Regions from separate parts of the Leuconostoc gasicomitatum LMG 18811 genome, predicted to be linked through region 2. Evidence: a T-box and tRNA genes for the amino acid it is inferred to sense, from the RefSeq annotation. Region 2 holds a T-box; the other regions hold tRNA genes.
What was found. The T-box of region 2 lies ahead of leuS (leucine--tRNA ligase). A T-box ahead of a tRNA ligase gene usually reads a tRNA of that ligase, here a tRNA-Leu.
Positions count from the first base shown of each region.

Region 1 (6,699 bases), 390 kb from region 2:
CAACAGCAGCCATCGTGTCATCATCAACATCTCGTATAATAGCGCTAATGTGTACTAAATCGGCTAACTTTGACGCACGCACGCGACGTTCACCAGCAATGATTTGATATTTTTTGTTGTAACGGCGTACAATGATTGGTGTCAGCACACCATTTTCTTTGATAGACTGTGCTAATTCTTGCAGCTTGTCGTCATTAAAATGATGACGTGGCTGAAATGGATTAACTTCAATATCAGGCAGCTCAATCAGCACAATACTTTCACCGTCTGTCACTTTTTTTGTAACTGATTTTGTATGTGCTAAGGCTTCTTCAGTCACATTATTTGCATTAAACAACCCGCCTAAGCCTTTGCCAAGGCCACCTTTTTTAATTGCCATATTGTTTTAAGACCTCCTGTGCAAGCTCACTATAGACTTTTGACCCAATTGAACGTGGATCAAAATCAATAATTGCCTGTCCGTATGAGGGGGCTTCGCTCAAACGTACAGAACGAGGAATAACGGTCGTGTAAACCTTGTCGCCGAAATAATTACGTACTTCCTCAGAAACTTGTTTGGCCAAATTTGTGCGACCGTCATACATGGTCAGTAAAATACCTGAAATATCTAGATCAGCATTAAACTGTTGACGAACTAGTTCAATCGTATTTAGCAACTGTCCTAGTCCTTCTAACGCATAGAATTCGGTTTGAACAGGAATAAGAATCGCATCAGACGCTGTAAAAGCATTAACAGTCAATAAGCCTAGAGCCGGTGGATTATCTATCAAAATAAAATCGTAATCATCATTGACCTCTGATAACGCTTTTTTTAAGCGATATTCACGTTTTTCTTGACCTGCCAACTCAATTTCTGCCCCGGACAACTGAATTGTAGCCGGTACTAAATCGTAATTATCTGTTGGCACAATAACTTCTCTTATGGGTACAAGATCAACCATAACATCATAGCTATCACGCGCCAATTCAGACTTATCGACACCAGAGCCACTTGTAGCATTTCCTTGCGCGTCTATATCTACCAGTAACACACGTTTACCAGCTTGTGCCAATGCTGCACCTAAGTTAACGCTTGTCGTTGTTTTTCCGACGCCACCTTTTTGGTTGGCTAATGCAATTATTTGTGCCATGTGATTTTGACGTCCTTTCTATCAACATGTTCACTCATCATGTACATGTTTGTTATCCGATTGGTTTTTTACTAGGCGTTCCAGCCTGTCTCGGATATTGTTTTGGTGTTTTTTTATTTTTATTTACAATTTGAATATACCGCACATCACCATTAGGCAACGAAAATTCAAATTCATCGTGCAACACCCCGCCTAGTGTGGCTAAGGCCTGTTTCCCATCTGCTAATTCTTGCTGTGCAGCGGCACCCTTCATAACGATAAACTTGCCACCTTTTTTAACAAACGGTAATGTATACTCAGCTAATACACTTGTCCGGGCTACAGCACGTGCCGTAGCATAATCAAATGCTTCACGATACCTTAAGTTTTGACCAATGTCTTCAGCACGGCCATGAATGATTTCAACACCAGATAAATCAAGGGTAGTCACTACTTCTTGTAAAAAATTGATGCGCTTTTGAAGTGAATCAACCATTGTTATCTTTAACTGTGGGAAAACAATTTTTAGTGGTAAGGACGGAAAACCTGCGCCTGTTCCAATATCAATTAGCGTTTTTTCAGCTGTCTGAAGATCTTGTTCATAAAATGAAACCGTTAGTGAATCATAAAAATGTTTCAAATAAACATCATTTTTTTCGGTAATAGCCGTTAAATTAACATGTTCATTAGTGGCGATTAACATGTCAAAATAATCTTCAAACTGCTGAATTTGATGTTTTGTTAAAGTAATACCAGCGTTTTTAACTGCTAAAATAAACTCTTCGACTGTCAATTTTTTTGCTCCGTTTCAAGTTTGTTCAGCACAAAAAGCGCCAATTACAACTAATACTAGAATACCTGAAAAAAGCCTAATTTTCAAGCTTCAACGCTTTAATTATATCATTATTTGTTTTGATAATTATTCTAAAAACATAGTCTGGGTGTCATTTCCCCCTTAAGGCTATTTTTTTCACGTTATTGTCAAAATTAGTCAGTACTTAATTTAAAATTTCAAATTCAGACATTTAAATATCCCTAATTGTTTAGAAACATATATATTGATTTTTAACATTTGTGGTTATATAATGTAACTAATCTAGGAAAGGGGGTCATAACTTTTGAATTATTCTATTGAATCAAATTCGATCGTTTTGGCCGCTTAACGGAAAAGCGGTCATTGCGATTGCATCGGCCACGATACAAATCGTATCGTGGTTTTTCATATTTGATTTTTAACAACAAGTGGTTCATAAAACAACATGTCACTTAATTTACTATTGTTTATATATAACGAAATATTGCCACCTGATATTTTTATGCCCCTACTATTATTAAACAGTTTATTTTAAACCCATTTATCTCTCATCAAAAAATAATATACCTTTTTAAATATTACACTGATTATTTTTTGATAAGACTGTTCCATAGCTATTTCATTCTCAATCAACTGAACCACGTATTATAATTTATTTTACAAACACTCATTTTTTATTTTTAGATAACTAATATATATGCGAATATTGAATTATGTGTTATATTATATATCTAACTAAAATTTTATCATTGAAGGTAGATAATTATCATGAACGGATTAGAATATAATATTATTTCAGAATGGCGTCGTGAAGTATACGGCCAAACTACTGGTGATATAGAACTTACACATGTTCCTAAACGTGTACAACAGTTATGGGATGATTTCCAGACCGCTCATCAATTGGATAATGACATGAAAATCCAAGAATTTGATCGTATTTTAACCGATTTCCAAGCCCACGGTTGGTTAGCTTAATTAACCTACTATTTTAAAAAATACACTTACAAAGTAGGCGTGTTTTTCTTACAACTAATTGATAGACGTTAATCAGTTAGTTGTGCACTTATTTACCTTCGACCATTTTTTAATATATCATTATTTCTAATCAATAAAAAACACTGTGAATTCAGTTCTTAAACTGAGTTCACAGTGTTTTTAAATTAATGCCGTCGGTGGGAGTCGAACCCACACGGTGTTGCCACCACTGGATTTTGAGTCCAGCGCGTCTGCCAATTCCGCCACAACGGCAAATAATCACCTGTTGCTTTATTATTTTAAACAACTACATAAGAATACCAAAAATATGAAACAGCGTCAACCTTTTTATTTTCTAATTGTCTTCGTGTTGAAAAGCGTGTGCCACATGCTTTAATGCGTTATCTAATAATATCAAGATATGAGAGTCACTTAAACAATACAAAATTTCACGTCCTCTTCTGGTCGTCTGAACAAGTTTTGCCTCACGTAATACTTTTAATTGATGTGAAACGGCAGATTGTTCCATGCCTAAACGCAAAATGATTTCCGATACAGTATAAGGGCGATCTCGTAATAATTCGAGAATTATTAAACGCTGTTTATTACCTAACACTTTAAAAATTTGTTCTAATTCAATGATTATTTCTTTTTTCATAGCTCTATTATAACAGTTAGAGAACTGAATATAGCGTATCCATTTTCAAATCGTTATTTGTTATATTTTATACTAATTTAATCTTTGAGGGTTATATTAATGACAACAATAAAACAAGTCATCTCAAACAACGACAAGTTTTAGAAAGGCAGGTACTAATCTATGATTCTTATTTGCAGATGAAGCAGTTCTGCACACGAAACCCAATGGGTAACATTTCTCTTTTTAAATATTTAAAACTCCCTCCTAAACTCTCACTAAAAATACCCTGATGGTTCAATATAACCATCAGGGTTTCGTGTTTTCATATAAAAAAGTCGTCAACAGACGACTTTTAATAAATTACCAATATATTATTTACTGCTACGAGCAACCATCGATGAAATCTTAGCATGACGTGCAATATATGCTGCTTGTGATCCCAATGAATCCCAGAAACCATCACGTGAATGTGCGCCAACAATGATTAAATCAGCATCAACTTTTGGGACAACTTCTTGTAATAATGCTTCACCCGCCTTGGCACCATCAGCAAAAATTGTTGTAACATTTGTAATACCTTTTGACTCTGCGTAAGCCTTGTATTTAGCCAGATTGGCTTCAACTTCAGCACGCTTTTCTTTAATAACATCTAAATGTAAGGCATCAATTGTAGATAAATCTCCCATTTCCAAAACAGAAGCAATGATTAGCTTTGCATCGTCTTCATGTGCTTGATGTATCGCGTTTGCCAAAGCAAAGTATCCTTGTTGCGATTCGTCCACACCAACAACAATATTCTTAAATTGCATTGGTTCAATGTTTAAATTCAATTCACTCATGATTAATCTCCTTTAATAAAATATGTTATGCACCTGTTAATTGTTGATAAATGCTCAAAAGGTTTAACGCAGTCAAAATAATAAACGAAATCCAGCCAAGTGCTGCTACCCATTTTGGATTAGCAAATTCACCCATAATCTTTTTAGAAGACGTGAAGTAGACCAAAGGTGCCATACTAAATGGTAATGCTATAGCTAAAAACACTTGAGAACTGACCATCAAATCATCTAGCTTCGCCTCAGCTCCACCATACATTAACGTAATTATGATAACTGGCGCCAATGCTATACCTCGCGTAATAACACGACGAAGCCACATTGGGATACGTAAATGTAAGAAACCTTCCATGACAATTTCACCAGTTAATGTACCAGTAATAGTTGAATTTTGACCAGATGCTAACAATGCAACGGCAAACAATGTTGAAAGAACTGGTGACGCAACTGCTCCAGCAATATCACTATTTCCCAAAGCACGGTACATATCTCCAAAAGCACCAACAGAATCAGCATGTCCAAAGAACAATGCTGCACCCAAAATTAACAATAATGAATTAATAACAAATGCCAATGTTAATTGAATGTTTGAATCCCATGTCATAAAACGTACAGCTTCTTTAATGGCTGCTTTATCTTGACGATCGACTTTACGCGTTTGAGAAATCGATGAATGTAGATACAAGTTATGGGGCATAACCGTAGCACCAATAATTCCAAGTGTTAACGTCAATTGTGAAGATGATCCACCAACTGGTGTATGCGGATTCAATGTTTGTAATTGTGGTAAGTACCCACCAAACATCGAAACTAGTTCAGGCTTTGATAGAACTACTAGGTAAGCAAAGATAACCAGAATTGTAATGATTAATGTCATCACAATCGCTTCAATCTTACGGAATCCGAACTTCATTAATAATAGTAATAGAATAACATCAAAAGCAGTTGTCAAAACTGATGCAATCATTGACCAGCCAAACAACAAATGCAAAGCAATGGCTCCACCAATAACTTCAGCAATATCAGTGGCAATCAAAGCTAATTCTGTCATGATCCACAATACAAATCCACTAACTTTATTAGTTCGATCACGGGTGGCTTGAGCTAAATCTTCTTGCTTAACAATACCCAATTTCCCAGCCATATATTGTAGTAACATAGCCATCAAACTTGAGATAAGCACGATTGATAAAAGTACATATCTATATTGTGCACCACCAGCTACAGATGTCACCCAGTTACCTGGATCCATATACCCAACAGCAACTAAAGCGCCAGGGCCCGAAAAAGCCAATAATTTACGCCAGAAAGAGCCATCCTTTGGCGTTTCAATTGAGCTGTTAACATCGCTCAAACTTAAAGTATCACTCGCATCTTGAACAATGTGATGATCTTGTGTTTTTTTAGAATTATCCATTCTAAGTCTCCTTTAGATTTCTCCTCAAGACAAAAACAAACGAATTTTGACTAAAATACGCATTTAAATATCACTTTTAAGCTACTTAACGGTGAGCTAAACACGTATTAAAGTGCTAAATAATTTTCATAAAGAATTTCATTCAACTTAGTTGTTGAAAGCTTATGAAAGGTATCTAACTCGGCTATCTCTGCCCTAATACATAATACATATTACACTTTTAAAAAAATTCGTCAACAACAAATATGTTAGTCAATCGTTATTTTATTATAATGATTGCTCTTTTTATTATTAAATGGCAAAAAAAATTGTTTTATCAGTGTTTGTAAGCCCTTTCATGAAAATATTACATTTTCATTACATGTTAAATTAAATTACATGGTTGTGAGGAAATAGATGTTTCAATTTGAATGGTAACATGGTTGATATTAAAATTTTGACGTAATACTTGTGATACATCATCAAGTATTTTTTGTGTTTCAACACCCTCTATAACAGATAAATGAACCGTTAAAGCTGCTTCTGTCGTTGACAGTGGCCAAATATGTAAATCATGCAATTGCACAATATTTTTATTAGTGTTTAAATACTCTAAAATACCATCCGCATCAACTTTATCTGGTACACCATTAATTGCCAAATTAAATGTCGATGCCATAACTGACCAAGAGGTAACGATAATAATAACCCCAATAATCATGGAAATAATTGCATCAATCATTGGCCATTTAGTGAGCTGAATTAATAGACCACCGGCAATAACACCAACAGACACTCCTGCATCTGCTAATAAATGAATATATGCTGTTTTAGAATTAAGATCTTGTTCATGATGATGACCATGTTCATCTGGTGCCCCACTTGCTTTAAAAAGCATAGCAGTAAAAAAATTAATTCCGATACCA
Region 1 is NC_014319.1:1,657,145-1,663,843, forward strand. It holds gene LEGAS_RS08100 (ParB/RepB/Spo0J family partition protein) at 1-379, opposite strand, end outside; gene LEGAS_RS08105 (ParA family protein) at 369-1,130, opposite strand; gene rsmG (16S rRNA (guanine(527)-N(7))-methyltransferase RsmG) at 1,183-1,902, opposite strand; gene LEGAS_RS08115 (hypothetical protein) at 2,692-2,901, shown strand; tRNA gene LEGAS_RS08120 (tRNA-Leu) at 3,091-3,174, opposite strand; gene LEGAS_RS08125 (ArsR/SmtB family transcription factor) at 3,257-3,559, opposite strand; gene LEGAS_RS08130 (universal stress protein) at 3,913-4,380, opposite strand; gene LEGAS_RS08135 (Nramp family divalent metal transporter) at 4,406-5,794, opposite strand; gene LEGAS_RS08140 (cation diffusion facilitator family transporter) at 6,159-6,699, opposite strand, start outside.
Region 1: it encodes a tRNA-Leu, which carries the amino acid that the T-box ahead of leuS (leucine--tRNA ligase) is inferred to sense. The anticodon was not compared.

Region 2 (6,699 bases):
ATTATATGTATAATATGTGCATATAATATATTATCATGTATACTGATATATAGGTATAAAAGGGAGCGATAAAATGTCTGAACTATTAACGATAACTAATTTAAAGAAGCAATATGGGAACAAAATTATTTTTGACCAAGTCAATGCAAAAGTCGAGCAGGGGGAGGTCATTGCAATATTAGGTCCATCCGGTGCTGGTAAATCAACTTTTTTACGAGCAATTAATTTGTTAGAGGCCCCCACTGCTGGCGAGGTGATATTTGAAGGCAATGAATTAACCAATTTGGCTGAAAAAGAACTGGATATTTTGCGCGAAAAAATTGGGATGGTATTTCAAAGTTTTAATTTATTTCCTAATTTGACTGTTATTGAAAACATTAAACTAGCACCAATGAAAGTTAAGAACTTGTCTGATGCAGAAGCAACTCAACTAGCAGAAAAATTATTAAATCAAGTGGGCTTAGGGGATAAACAAAGTGTTTATCCTGTTAGTTTGTCTGGCGGACAGCAACAACGTGTAGCGATTGCAAGAGCACTTGCGATGTCTCCTGATGTATTATTGTTTGATGAACCAACGAGTGCATTAGACCCAGAAATGGTGGGCGAAGTACTAAATGTTATGAAGCAACTGGCAGAAGACGGCATGACTATGTTAGTTGTGACACATGAAATGGGATTTGCACGAGAAGTTGCGGATACAGTTTGGTTCATGGCCGATGGTGGTATTCAAGAAATATCAGAACCAGAAATGTTTTTTAGTGCACCTAAAACCCAACGTGCTAAAGATTTTTTGAACAAAATATTATAGAGTTTTGAAATTTGAGCTAATTAGCTCTTTTTTTGTTATGATAACAGTATGGATAATATTAGTTTAGAAAAGCAACATGCTGCTATTGCAGCAACGTTGCTTATAAAAAATGGTATGACAGTTGGGCTAGGAACAGGATCAACTGTTACCATTTTTTTGAATGCGCTTGCCAAACGTATGCGACAAGAAAATTTATCGATTACAGGGGTCACAACTTCTTTTAAAACTAAAACAATGGCACAAAATCTTGGCATTAAAATAATAGACATAGATGATGTAGCAACAATTGATTTAACAATAGATGGTGCTGATGAAGTGGATTATGATATGAATGGCATTAAAGGTGGTGGGGCGGCATTTTTAATGGAAAAAATTGTTGCAACCAACTCAAAACGTATTGTTTGGATTGTTGATAGCCAAAAGGTGCATTTAAAGTTAGGTTTGATGCCGTTACCACTAGAAGTTGTGCCATTTGGGAGTGGTAAATTGATGGCAGAATTAACGAAACAACAGTTATATCCGACATGGCGAAAAAAAGATGGCAAACTTCTTGTTACGGACATGGGGCACTATATTGTGGATTTATCTTTAAAGACAATTGACCAACCATATGAATTGGCACGTTACTTGGATGGGAAAATTGGTATTGTAGAGCATGGCTTATTTTTAGATATAGCGGATGAAATAATTATTGGGACACCTACTGGTGTCGAGTACTTGTTACGCAGTGATTTACAGAAATAAATGAAAGTAGATCTAAAAGCGCTTACATTATAAATCCAGAAGCGGTATAATTAATTTGTAAGAATAAATCATCCGGAGGAGATTGTCACGCAAAAATGCGTAGCATAATAACTGATTATGGCATACAATAATATTTTAATAGCAGTTGATGGGTCAGAAATGTCAAACTTGTTAATCAAAAAAGTTCATGAGTTTGTGCCTGAGGCACATATTGATATTTTGATTGTGGTAGATACAAGTGGTGGGTATTTTGGCACAATTGTTATGAACGCTGATATTGTTTATCAGATGGAGCAGGATGCTGAAAAGGTCATTAATAAAGCATATGACTATGCTAAATCAATAGGGCATGCTAATACGGATGTTCATGTGCGTTTTGGCGCACCTAAGCAAGTTATTGCACGCGATTTTCCGAGAGATCATAAAAATGATTTAATCGTGGTTGGAGAAACAGGATTGAGCCGGTTACAACGTGCGATGGCTGGAACAATACCTTCATTTGTAACACATACAGCAACGACCGACGTGCTTATTATGCGGACGGCGAAAAAATAATCCTATTATTAAAAAAGCCAAGAAATTTTATATAATTTCTTGGCTTTTTTATGATTAATTTGCTTGTTTTAAGATAGTGATTTGTGTTATTTTAATTGGTTTAACAGGAGTTGAACCTTCACCACCTGATTTAACCTTTGCAGTTGCAATTTTATCAACGACATCCATACCTTTAATAACTTGTCCAAATACAGTGTAACTGCCATCTAGTGATGGATTACCACCTTTTTTATAAGCATCAACTATTTTAGAAGGGTAATTATTTTTGTTGAAATCTTTCGTTGGTTCGTTAGGATTTTGATTAATAAAAAATTGTGATCCGTTTGTATCTGGGCCTGCATTTGCCATAGTTAAAGCGCCACGAATGTTGTACAAAGATCGACTGATTTCGTTTTTGAATCCATGACCACTGTCAATGCTTTTGTTACGATCGTGCCAAATTGAAGTACCACCTGTACCATTTTCTTTGGGATCACCCCCTTGAATCATAAAGTCTGCAATAACACGATGAAATGATGTGTTGTTATAATACCCATTTTTAGTATGTGTTAGAAAATTTTCGACCGCTAAAGGCGCATACTGATTAAATAATTTCAATGTTATTTCGCCAACCGTGGTTGTTATTTTCACTTCACTTTCGTTGGCTGTAACTTTATTATCTAACTGAGGTAAGGCAACTTTATCTAATTCAGGATCTTTTTTGGTCTGTGTTGATGACGAAGCTGCTGTTGCGGTTTCATCGTTATCAACTGTCTGATGTGTTGTCATTATCAAAATGCCAATAATTAATGTGAGTAATATCGTGCCCATTGCTGCGAGTATGATATATTGTTTTTCTTTATTCATGCTGTTATCCTCTATATACGCTCAATGATGTGCGCTTGTACAGTCTCTGTGATGTAGGTTGCTTGTTTAAAATCGTCGCGCATTAAACTATGTGTGTATGTATGCCAACCAACTGGTATTTTATTAAATTTGATAATTAGCAAACCGCCATGTGTTAAACGAGGTAAAACATGATTAACCTGATCAATATAATCTTCTGAAAGATCGTTGTTATTTTGTGCGTCACTTGAATAATCAAATATGGCAATTCTTGCTTGATTTTGGATGCCCAATTCTGTGGCGTAACTCGAATTAATGCTTTTACCAAGTAACGTGACACGTTCTGAAAGCCCACTCATGAACAGCGACGTGGCAGCTGCATTGGCGTTATCTTTCGTGGTTGTGTAACTGAGCACACGACCTGTTGTACCAACTCTTGTAGCCAAGAAACGTGTATTAATACCATTGGCGGTGGTTGCATCAACAACAGTGTCACCGATATGAACCGTTTGTTCGATTAATTGATGAACCAATGTTTGTGTTGTCGGAATCATGTGTGTTTGTCTCCAATTTGAAATAGATGTTTTGATATGCTGAGTAAACCATAGCCTAATGTTAATCCAGCTAAAATATCACTAGGGTAGTGTACATTAACGTAAATACGACTTGTTGGGATAGCAATAATTAAAATCAAAAACATCATAATTGTGATATATTTTAACAAAGAATTTTTCATTTTTGTCTGTATGATAATTATCAAGGTACCATATAATAAGATGGCTATCATTGTATGTCCAGATGGAAAGCTGTAGCCGTGCTCAGAAAGTAATTGTGGTATTGGTCGTGGGTTACGAACCAGATGCTTAATAATTTGTGTCACAACGCCAGCAAAGAGAATAACGTTTACCAGTAGAAAAGCTAATAAACGATATTGCTTCTGATAAATAAAAAATAACGACAGTATCACTGTTAGGATCAACGTAAACGTGACACTACCAAGTTGCGTGATATACGTAAAAGAAACATCTGCAAAAGCAGAACGGTGTTGAATCAGCTGTTGTCCAACCAAATTTAAATTGTTAAGCCATTGTGACTGAAATTTAACGCCTATTAAAAGGCTCATAAACATGCTAAAGGCTAAAATAACGGAGAAAAATCGAATTTTATATTTTATAATCATAGTATATAGTATACCTGATTTCATTGAAACGTGATATAATTAGGACAATATATTTGACAATAGTACACTTTTGCGAGGCATTAGAAAATAAACGGTGTTGCAAGTTTATCAATCAATAAGTGGAACTCGGTCAGAAAAATTGAAAGTGAACTAACAGTAGTTTTCAACGTGTTGTCGCGTTAAGACATTTGAGACGTATTGATACGTGAACATAGGTGGTACCGCGAAAACTCGCCCTGTGTCACACTTTTTAGTGTGACACAGGGCGAGTTTTTTAATTATCAAATCAAAATAAACTAGGAGGAGATGCAGTTGTGCTATATCAGACAGAGTAGACATCGACTGCATTAAAGATAATATGCCATACGAACATCAAAAAATTGAACAAAAATGGCAAAAGTATTGGGATGAAAACCAAACTTTTGCAACAACTGATGATACAAGCAAGCCAAAGTACTATGCCATGGATATGTTTCCGTACCCATCAGGCCAAGGACTTCACGTTGGACACCCAGAAGGTTATACTGCGACAGATATAATGAGTCGTTTTAAACGGGCGAATGGGTTTAATGTTTTGCATCCCATGGGGTGGGATGCGTTTGGTTTACCAGCTGAACAATATGCGATGAAAACTGGGCATAATCCAGCAGACTTTACAAGCCAAAATGTTGACCATTTTCGTGAACAAATTAAATCACTCGGTTTATCATATGATTGGAATCGTGAAATAAACACCACTGATCCAACATATTATAAGTGGACGCAATGGATTTTTGAAAAATTGTACGAAAAAGGTTTGGCATATGAGTCAAATATGATGGTCAATTGGGATCCAATCGATCGTGTTGTCTTGGCAAATGAAGAAGTTATTGATGGTAAATCAGAACGTTCAGGTAATAAAGTTGAACGTAAGGCCTTACGTCAATGGGTTCTTAAAATTACGGCCTATGCGGATCGTCTAGTGGATGATTTAGATGATTTAGATTGGCCAGAAGCAATTAAGGAACAACAGCGTCATTGGATCGGTCGTTCAAAGGGTGCTGCGGTATTTTTTAATGTCTTAGATTCAAATAGACAAATTGAAGTTTATACCACACGTCCGGATACCTTGTTTGGCGCCTCATACATGGTTTTGGCACCAGAACATCAATTAGTGGATGAAATTGCTACAGAAAAGCAAAAACAAGCAATTAGCGATTACCGTGCTATCATTTCTGCTAAGACAGATCTTGAACGTACAGACTTAAACAAAGATAAAACAGGGGTTTTCACCGGCGCGTATGGTATCAATCCAATTAATGGCGAGAAGTTACCAATTTGGATTGCAGATTATGTTTTGGCTTCATATGGTACAGGGGCAATTATGGCCGTTCCTGCACATGATGACAGAGACTTTGAATTTGCACAAAAATTTGACCTAAAAATTAAACCAGTCATAGCAGGCGGAGATGTTACAAAAGAACCATATACAGGTGATGGGCTACATATCAATTCTGATTTTTTGGATGGCTTAGATAAATCAACGGCCATTACTTCAGCCATAACGTGGCTTGAAACACACGAATCAGGACATGCACAAACTAATTTTCGATTACGAGATTGGATATTTTCACGACAACGCTATTGGGGTGAACCAATTCCGGTGATCCATTGGGAAGATGGCACAACAACTTTGGTACCTGAAAAAGAGTTGCCACTACTATTACCACATGCGACTGAGCTAAGACCTTCTGGAAGTGGCGAATCGCCACTAGCTAACTTAACTGATTGGTTGGAAGTCACGCGTGAGGACGGTGTGAAGGGACGTCGTGAGACAAATACAATGCCACAATGGGCAGGATCTTCTTGGTATTTCTTGCGTTATATTGATCCACATAATGCAGAAAAAATAGCAGATTTAGATAAATTGAAATACTGGATGAATGTTGACTTGTACGTTGGCGGTGCAGAACATGCTGTGTTACACTTATTGTACGCGCGTTTTTGGCATAAATTCTTATATGATTTGGGCGTTGTACCAACTAAAGAACCATTCCAAAAATTGGTCAATCAGGGTATGATTTTGGGCTCAAATCATGAAAAAATGTCAAAATCAAAAGGAAACGTTGTGAATCCTGATGATATTGTTATGGCATTTGGTGCAGATACACTGCGTGTTTATGAAATGTTCATGGGACCATTGACACAAAACAAGCCTTGGTCAGAGGAAGGTATTACTGGATCAAGACGTTGGCTTGATCGTGTCTGGCGTTTGTTAATTGATGATGAGGGACAAGTTCGTGAGGCTGTATCGACATATAATTCCGGTGATTTAGACAAAATCTATCATCAAACTGTTAAAAAAGTAACGGAAGATTTGGAGAATATGCATTTTAATACAGCCATTTCTCAAATGATGGTATTTATTAATGAAGCTTATAAATCCGAGGCGTTGCCAATTAATTATATGACAGGTTTTGTTCAGCTATTAGCACCAATTGCGCCACACTTAGCCGAAGAATTGTGGGTGCGATTAGGAAATGAGGCCTCAATATCTTATGTGACTTGGCCGCAATACGATCAAGCACAATTGGTGGATGACACTGTC
Region 2 is NC_014319.1:1,268,340-1,275,038, reverse strand. It holds gene LEGAS_RS06120 (amino acid ABC transporter ATP-binding protein) at 74-808, shown strand; gene rpiA (ribose-5-phosphate isomerase RpiA) at 857-1,552, shown strand; gene LEGAS_RS06110 (universal stress protein) at 1,670-2,107, shown strand; gene LEGAS_RS06105 (peptidylprolyl isomerase) at 2,162-2,953, opposite strand; gene LEGAS_RS06100 (SAM-dependent methyltransferase) at 2,965-3,486, opposite strand; gene LEGAS_RS06095 (phosphatase PAP2 family protein) at 3,483-4,112, opposite strand; T-box leader at 4,159-4,354, shown strand; gene leuS (leucine--tRNA ligase) at 4,471-6,699, shown strand, end outside.

Region 3 (6,699 bases), 450 kb from region 2:
CCGCTTTACTTCATTCCAAAAGGTGTTGCTTTTAGCGGTTCATCTGACAAATCACAAGACAGAATTTACTCTGGTCAACAATTTAGTGAACAAAACATATACACCCTTCAAAAAGAAGTATCAGCAACTGATACAAGTGCAGTTAATTCATTATCCAGTGTCGACAAACAAGCTCTAGCGCTCTTAGGTCTGCCATCAGGATTTGTATCTGATTATGGTGACTTAAGCGTCAACACGATCTTGTCAGGCAAGTCTAACGTCACAAATAATGCCTTCGATTCAGCACACGTCGATGTCAATAATGGCAAAATTTCCGATGTGACCTTTTCAGGTGTCACAATTGCGTTAGATGGTGCCAAAAATATTGTGAAACTAAATAATGTACCAAGCAACATTAATAATACAGCTTATAAGCAAGGTTACTTCACAATTTCTGGTGATATGATTACTTATAAAAATCAAGGCACACGAGTATCTGGTGCAGAACAAGATGCTCTTGCTGAAACTGTTGGTAACAAGAATTTGAGCTCGTTATATGCACAATATAAGAGCGACCCTAAATTTGAACAAATCAAAAACTTAATCACAGAATAATGAAAACATGACGCGTTCCCATTAACCTTGGAGAAAATTAACATATGCGTTATCGAAGTGGATCACAAAAAAATAAAGTTTATAACGACCGTCATTTATTAGATTTCAAATCTAGCACATGGCGGTCGCTATTTTTATGTCATTTATTACATTAGCCTCAATGTTGTAACAACTAACTAAAAATCATGCGACATCTATAGTAGTATTAAATATATTTTGAACCGTTGTATTTTTCTTTTTTTCTAAATTTCTATTAGCTACAATAATGAATATGCCGCTGACTTATCTTAGTTAACTAACTATGTCTCCTGCCCTAAAGATTGTTTCCCATTTGGTATGAAATACAGTGCACCGTTTTTGAACAAAAAAAACGCTACATCAAGGTTTTTGCAACCTTATGCAACGCCATGAAATATGATTATGCAGCTGGCGGGAGTCGAACCCGCACGCCCTTAACGGGCACAGGATCCTTAATCCTGCGCGTCTGCCAATTCCGCCACAGCTGCATGGTTATCCATACTGACAACTATACAATTCTATCGTTAATAAACTATCTTGTCAAGTTGAAAAGTTTAATCAAAAGTACAATAACCAACTGTCTCATTAGGCTTTCTGACATAAAATAAGTATGCTACTCCAACTTATCACTAATCTATATTTATTATTTTTTATTATTTCGCTTGCTTATTTCCACCAGTATGGTAAACTAGAACTTGTAATAAAAGTTTTTGATTTTGATTTGTTTTTCTCGGAAGGCGCTCAAGTACCAATTATTTAAGTTACAAAATAAAATTATTGGTGGAGCACACCAAAGGAGAAACACATCATGGAAAAAGGCACAGTAAAGTGGTTTAACGGAGAAAAGGGTTACGGTTTCGTAACTCGTGAAAACGGAGAAGATGTATTTGCACACTTCTCAGCTATCCAAGGTGACGGCTTCAAGACTCTTGAAGAAGGTCAAGCTGTTGAATTCGAAGTTGAAACATCAGACCGCGGTTTGCAAGCTGCTAACATCTCAAAGTTGTAAGATTAAGTTCTAATACTTTGAAAACTCGCTTAGGCGAGTTTTTTTGTGTCCTCTTTTCGTGGTATAATATAATTGTTAGATTAAACACAAACTAAGGAGTTTAGAATACATGGCTAAGTTAGTATTAATCCGTCACGGTCAAAGTGAATGGAACGCATTAAATTTGTTCAACGGTTGGGTTGACACGAAGTTATCAGATAAAGGTGTTACTCAAGCTAAAGAAGCTGGCGAATTATTGGCTACTGAAGGTATCCAATTCGATCAGGCTTATACATCAGTTTTAACACGTGCCATTACAACATTGCACTTTGCATTAGAAGAGGCTGGACAATTGTTCATCCCTGAAACCAAATCATGGCGTTTGAATGAACGTCATTATGGCGCCTTACAAGGCCAAAACAAAGCTGAGGCTGCCGAAAAATGGGGTGACGAGCAAGTTCACATCTGGCGTCGTTCATATGACGTATTACCACCATTGTTGGACAGCTATGAAGAAACTGTTGAAGTGCAAGGAACAACTTACCCCGCTTTTGATCGTCGTTATGCTGATGTACCAAAAGGTGAATTACCTTTAGGTGAAAACTTGAAGATTACTTTGGAACGTGTGTTACCCTTCTGGGAATCAGACATTTCAAAAGATTTGAAAGCTGGTAAAAACGTTGTTATTGCTGCTCACGGTAATTCATTACGTGCCTTAGCAAAACATCTTGAGCATATTTCGGATGACGACATCTTAAATCTCGAAATTGCTAATGGACAACCCTTAGTATACGATTTGGATAATAATTTGGAAGTTATCTCTAAGAAAACATTAAGTAAGTAATTTAAAAACCGTTATCGAGTAAAGATAACGGTTTTTATGTTATATCTTGTAGATGATATAAATTAAAAAGAGCTTTTCAGCCCTTTTTAATTTATTATATTGCCCCTGCTGGATTCGAACCAGCGCATAGCGGTACCAAAAACCACTGCCTTACCACTTGGCGAAGGGGCAATAGTTAATCTTTTTAGCCGTTAACTATTAAATCGGCTATGGGAGCGGTAGGATTCGAACCTACGAACCCGAAGGAACGGAGTTACAGTCCGTCGCGTTTAGCCAGACTTCGCTACACTCCCATATCTCAAACAACTATATAATCATATCAAATTTCAGCACGGTTGACAACCCCTTTTTAAAAATTCCTGCAATGACATATTTTTGATAATAAATTAAACATGGCTAATTACAATTTTTGAAGTTGTAATCTAAATAAGTGGATTATTATTTATTTGCTACCCCAATAACCTTGTTTATATCACTATCTTTCATTATACTAGAGTAAGGTAAAAATCAACATTTGGAGTCGTACAATATGATCGTATCTATTACAAACAAACAACGCCGACAAGCAATCATCAGTTGTATCATTGCTATTGTCTTAGCCATTTTGATTAAATTTAATGTCATACTCCCAGCCATGCTTGATAATAGCATCCACAGCTGGTTTACTAACATACAAACCGGATATGGTGATGTTGTAATGGCTATTGCAACTTTTCTAGGCAATCCTGTGGTTGATGTTGTTTACATACTTATTTTAGCTGGTGTTCTTATTATTGCCAAGCTTCACATCCCAGCTATTTGGACCATTGCGACTATTATATCCGGGGATGTATTTATAGCCATAGTAAAGGCTATTGTTGGCCGTTCACGTCCAGTAGGACACTTACTGGCTGACAGTTCGTCTTCATTTCCAAGTACGCATGTCTTTGGTTTATTTATTGTCATATTTATTATTGCTATTCTCGTAACTCCTAACATAAATTCCACCTACACACAGGTACTAATTAATTGGATTAGTATTACAATAGGATTAATGACCATGCTAAGTCGCATTTACTTTAATGCCCATTTCTTCAGTGACACCATTGCAGCAGTCTTGTTTGCCTATAGTTGGGTTATTCTCTCCGCCTCTCTGTATCCTAAACTAGCAATATTTTTACAAACTCACATTGCATTATTTAAACATGATGAAATATAAAAAACGCTTAATATCATTAAATGATATTAAGCGTTTTTTATAATCAATTATTGCTAATATTATAATCATCTTCTTCCATGGCTTCAACTGCACCAAGCAAGTATCCATTTCCCACACCAGAGAAAAAATCATGATTAGCTGTTGAGGTTGAAATACCATTCATAACAACTGGATTAACATCATCCGCACCGTCTGGAAACATCGGCTCCTGGCCCAAGTTCATTAGTGCCTTATTAGCATTGTAACGCAAGAAAGTTAACACCTGTTCTGTCCATCCCAAATCATCATATAATTGATGTGTATATTTCTCTTCATTTTCGTATAATTCATAAAGCAAATCATACATCCAGCTTTGTAGTTCACTTTTTTCTTCTGCTGGTAGTTGGTTGAAACCAATTTGGAATTTATAACCAATGTATGTGCCATGAACAGATTCGTCACGTATAATTAATTTAATAATTTCTGCAACATTCAACATCTTATTATGTCCTAAAAAATATAGTGGTGTATAAAATCCAGAATAAAACAAAAATGTTTCCAAAAATACTGAGGCTATTTTCTTTTGTAATGGTGATCCAGTTTGATAGATACCATTAATACGGTTAGCCTTGTATTGCAAAAACTCATTGGTATCAGCCCAATCAAAAATAGCTTCAATTTCTGTTTTCTCATTCAAAGTTTCAAAAATAGATGAATATGATTTAGCATGAACAGACTCCATAAATTGAATGTTATTCAATACCGCCTCTTCTTTTTGATTAACCACATCTAATTTCAATTGCGCCATGCCATCTTGTGATTGCAATGTATCCAAAGTTGTCAGTCCACCAAAGACCAAATTCATCGTTTGACGTTCCTGATCTGACATATTACCACGCCATGTTTTCAAATCATTAGAAATTGGAATACGTGTGTCGAGCCAAAACTGTTGTGTCAATTTTTCCCAGGTTGCCTTATCAAGTTCATCTTCAATTGTATTCCAATTAATTGCTGTATATGAGTTATCTTTTAAATGTTTCATAGGTTTTATTCTCCAAATAAAGGTTTGATTAAGTTATAGGCTTTCTCTGCATCAAATATGCTACCCCGCAGTTCAAAAGCAAACAGCATTGGCACATTAAATTTATCCGCATACCGTAACGCTGTTAAATTAAATTGTACATTGAAATTACGATTTCCCGATCCAATAATACCTTTTAAATACTGATTATTACGCCCAAATGATAAATAGTCTCCTAAGGCGCTCGTAAAAATTTCTGTCACTTCTGGACCAATTCCTGTTCCCCCAGTTAAATAGGTGGGAACAACGGCAACATAGGGTTCTGTTTCATTGGCGTACTCTGTCTCATCACCAATCATACGTGCTTCAAGTATATCACCATTCTTTTCAGCCACTACCTGTAATTTTTCCACAAAAGATTGTGTATTCCCCTCAGTTGAGGTATATAAAACATTGATTTTTGTCATAAATAATTAGTGTCCCTCAGTTACTGCTATGCTGTATGTACAAATAAATCATCTCACAAATAATTAGACGATTTATTTTTAAAACTAAATTGAGCAGCTTTCACATTCATTTACACCTGATTCTTGGTTATCATCAGTAAACGTTCGCACATAGTACAATGATTTAATCCCTTTATTAAACGCATAATGACGTAAAATAGTTAAATCACGCGTCGTCATTTTATCTGTTCGACCTTTTTTCCATTCATACAAATCGCTGGATAACGTCGAACGCATAAACAAAGTTAACGCCATTCCTTGATCAATATGTTCCTGAGCAGCCGCGTAAATGTCAATTACTTTACGCATGTCTATATCATACGCTGAGACGTAGTATGGCATTGTTTCATTATTCAATCCAGGAGCTGGATAATAAACTTTTCCAATCATACCCTCTTGACGTTCTTCTATTTTATTTACAATTGGCAATAAGGTTGCTGTTGTATCATTAACATAGGAAATAGAACCTGTTGGCGCAATAGCATGACGATAGGCGTTGTACATGCCATATTTTGCGACATCCGCTTTTAATTCTGCCCAGTCATGTTTCGTTGGGACATTATGTTGAGCAAACGATGCAGCGACTTTTTGTGTACGCGGTGCCCAATCTTCCTCTAGATACTTATCAAAGTAAGAACCATCAGCATACGTAGATTTTTCAAATTCAAAAAAAGTATCGTTTCGTTCTTTAGCAATCGCCATTGACGCTTTAATTGAATAATAATTCAATGTCATAAAGAATGTTGTTGTGAAGTCCAGAGACTCCTCATCCCCATAGTACATTTTATTTTGAGCAAAATAAGCAGCTAATCCCATAGCACCTAAGCCAATAGCATGCTTTTCAGTGTTACCTTTGGCAATTGATGGTACAACATCTAAGTTTGATGTGTCTGATACATATGTCAACGCACGCACCATTGTATCCACTGATTCACCAAAATTATTTGTCGCCATCATATTAACAATGTTAATCGATCCCAAGTTGCAGCTCACATCTGAACCTAAACGCGTATACTGTTGTCCATTATCTAATTCAGATGGTGTTTGTACTTGTAAAATCTCTGAACATAAGTTGGATGAAATGATTTTTCCAGCAATTGGATTTGCTCGATTAGCAACATCAATGTTAATGACATAGGGATAACCAGATTCTTGTTGCAATTTTGATATTTCTTCTTCCAAAAAGCGTGCATCAACATGATATTTAGTAATCTTATCGTTATTCACCATATTATCATATTCAGATGTAATATCAATATAGTTAAATGGTTTGCCGTACACTTTTTCAACATCAACTGGACTAAATAGATACATGACGTCGTTTTTACGCACTAAATCATAAAACTTATCAGGAATTGTTAACCCTAATGATAATGTCTTAACACGTATTTTTTCATCAGCATTTTCTTTTTTTGTTGACAAAAATGCCATGATATCAGGATGAAACACTGATAAATAAACAACACCAGCACCTTGTCGTGCACCAACTTGGGAAGAAAAAGTAAAGGAATCTTCCAGTAATTTCATAATTGGTACAATACCACCAGCAGA
Region 3 is NC_014319.1:1,718,207-1,724,905, forward strand. It holds gene LEGAS_RS08395 (DUF6287 domain-containing protein) at 1-594, shown strand, start outside; tRNA gene LEGAS_RS08400 (tRNA-Leu) at 1,016-1,100, opposite strand; gene LEGAS_RS08405 (cold-shock protein) at 1,421-1,621, shown strand; gene gpmA (2,3-diphosphoglycerate-dependent phosphoglycerate mutase) at 1,731-2,444, shown strand; tRNA gene LEGAS_RS08415 (tRNA-Gln) at 2,544-2,615, opposite strand; tRNA gene LEGAS_RS08420 (tRNA-Tyr) at 2,655-2,737, opposite strand; gene LEGAS_RS08425 (phosphatase PAP2 family protein) at 2,974-3,642, shown strand; gene nrdF (class 1b ribonucleoside-diphosphate reductase subunit beta) at 3,686-4,663, opposite strand; gene LEGAS_RS08435 (class Ib ribonucleoside-diphosphate reductase assembly flavoprotein NrdI) at 4,669-5,109, opposite strand; gene nrdE (class 1b ribonucleoside-diphosphate reductase subunit alpha) at 5,194-6,699, opposite strand, start outside.
Region 3: it encodes a tRNA-Leu, which carries the amino acid that the T-box ahead of leuS (leucine--tRNA ligase) is inferred to sense. The anticodon was not compared.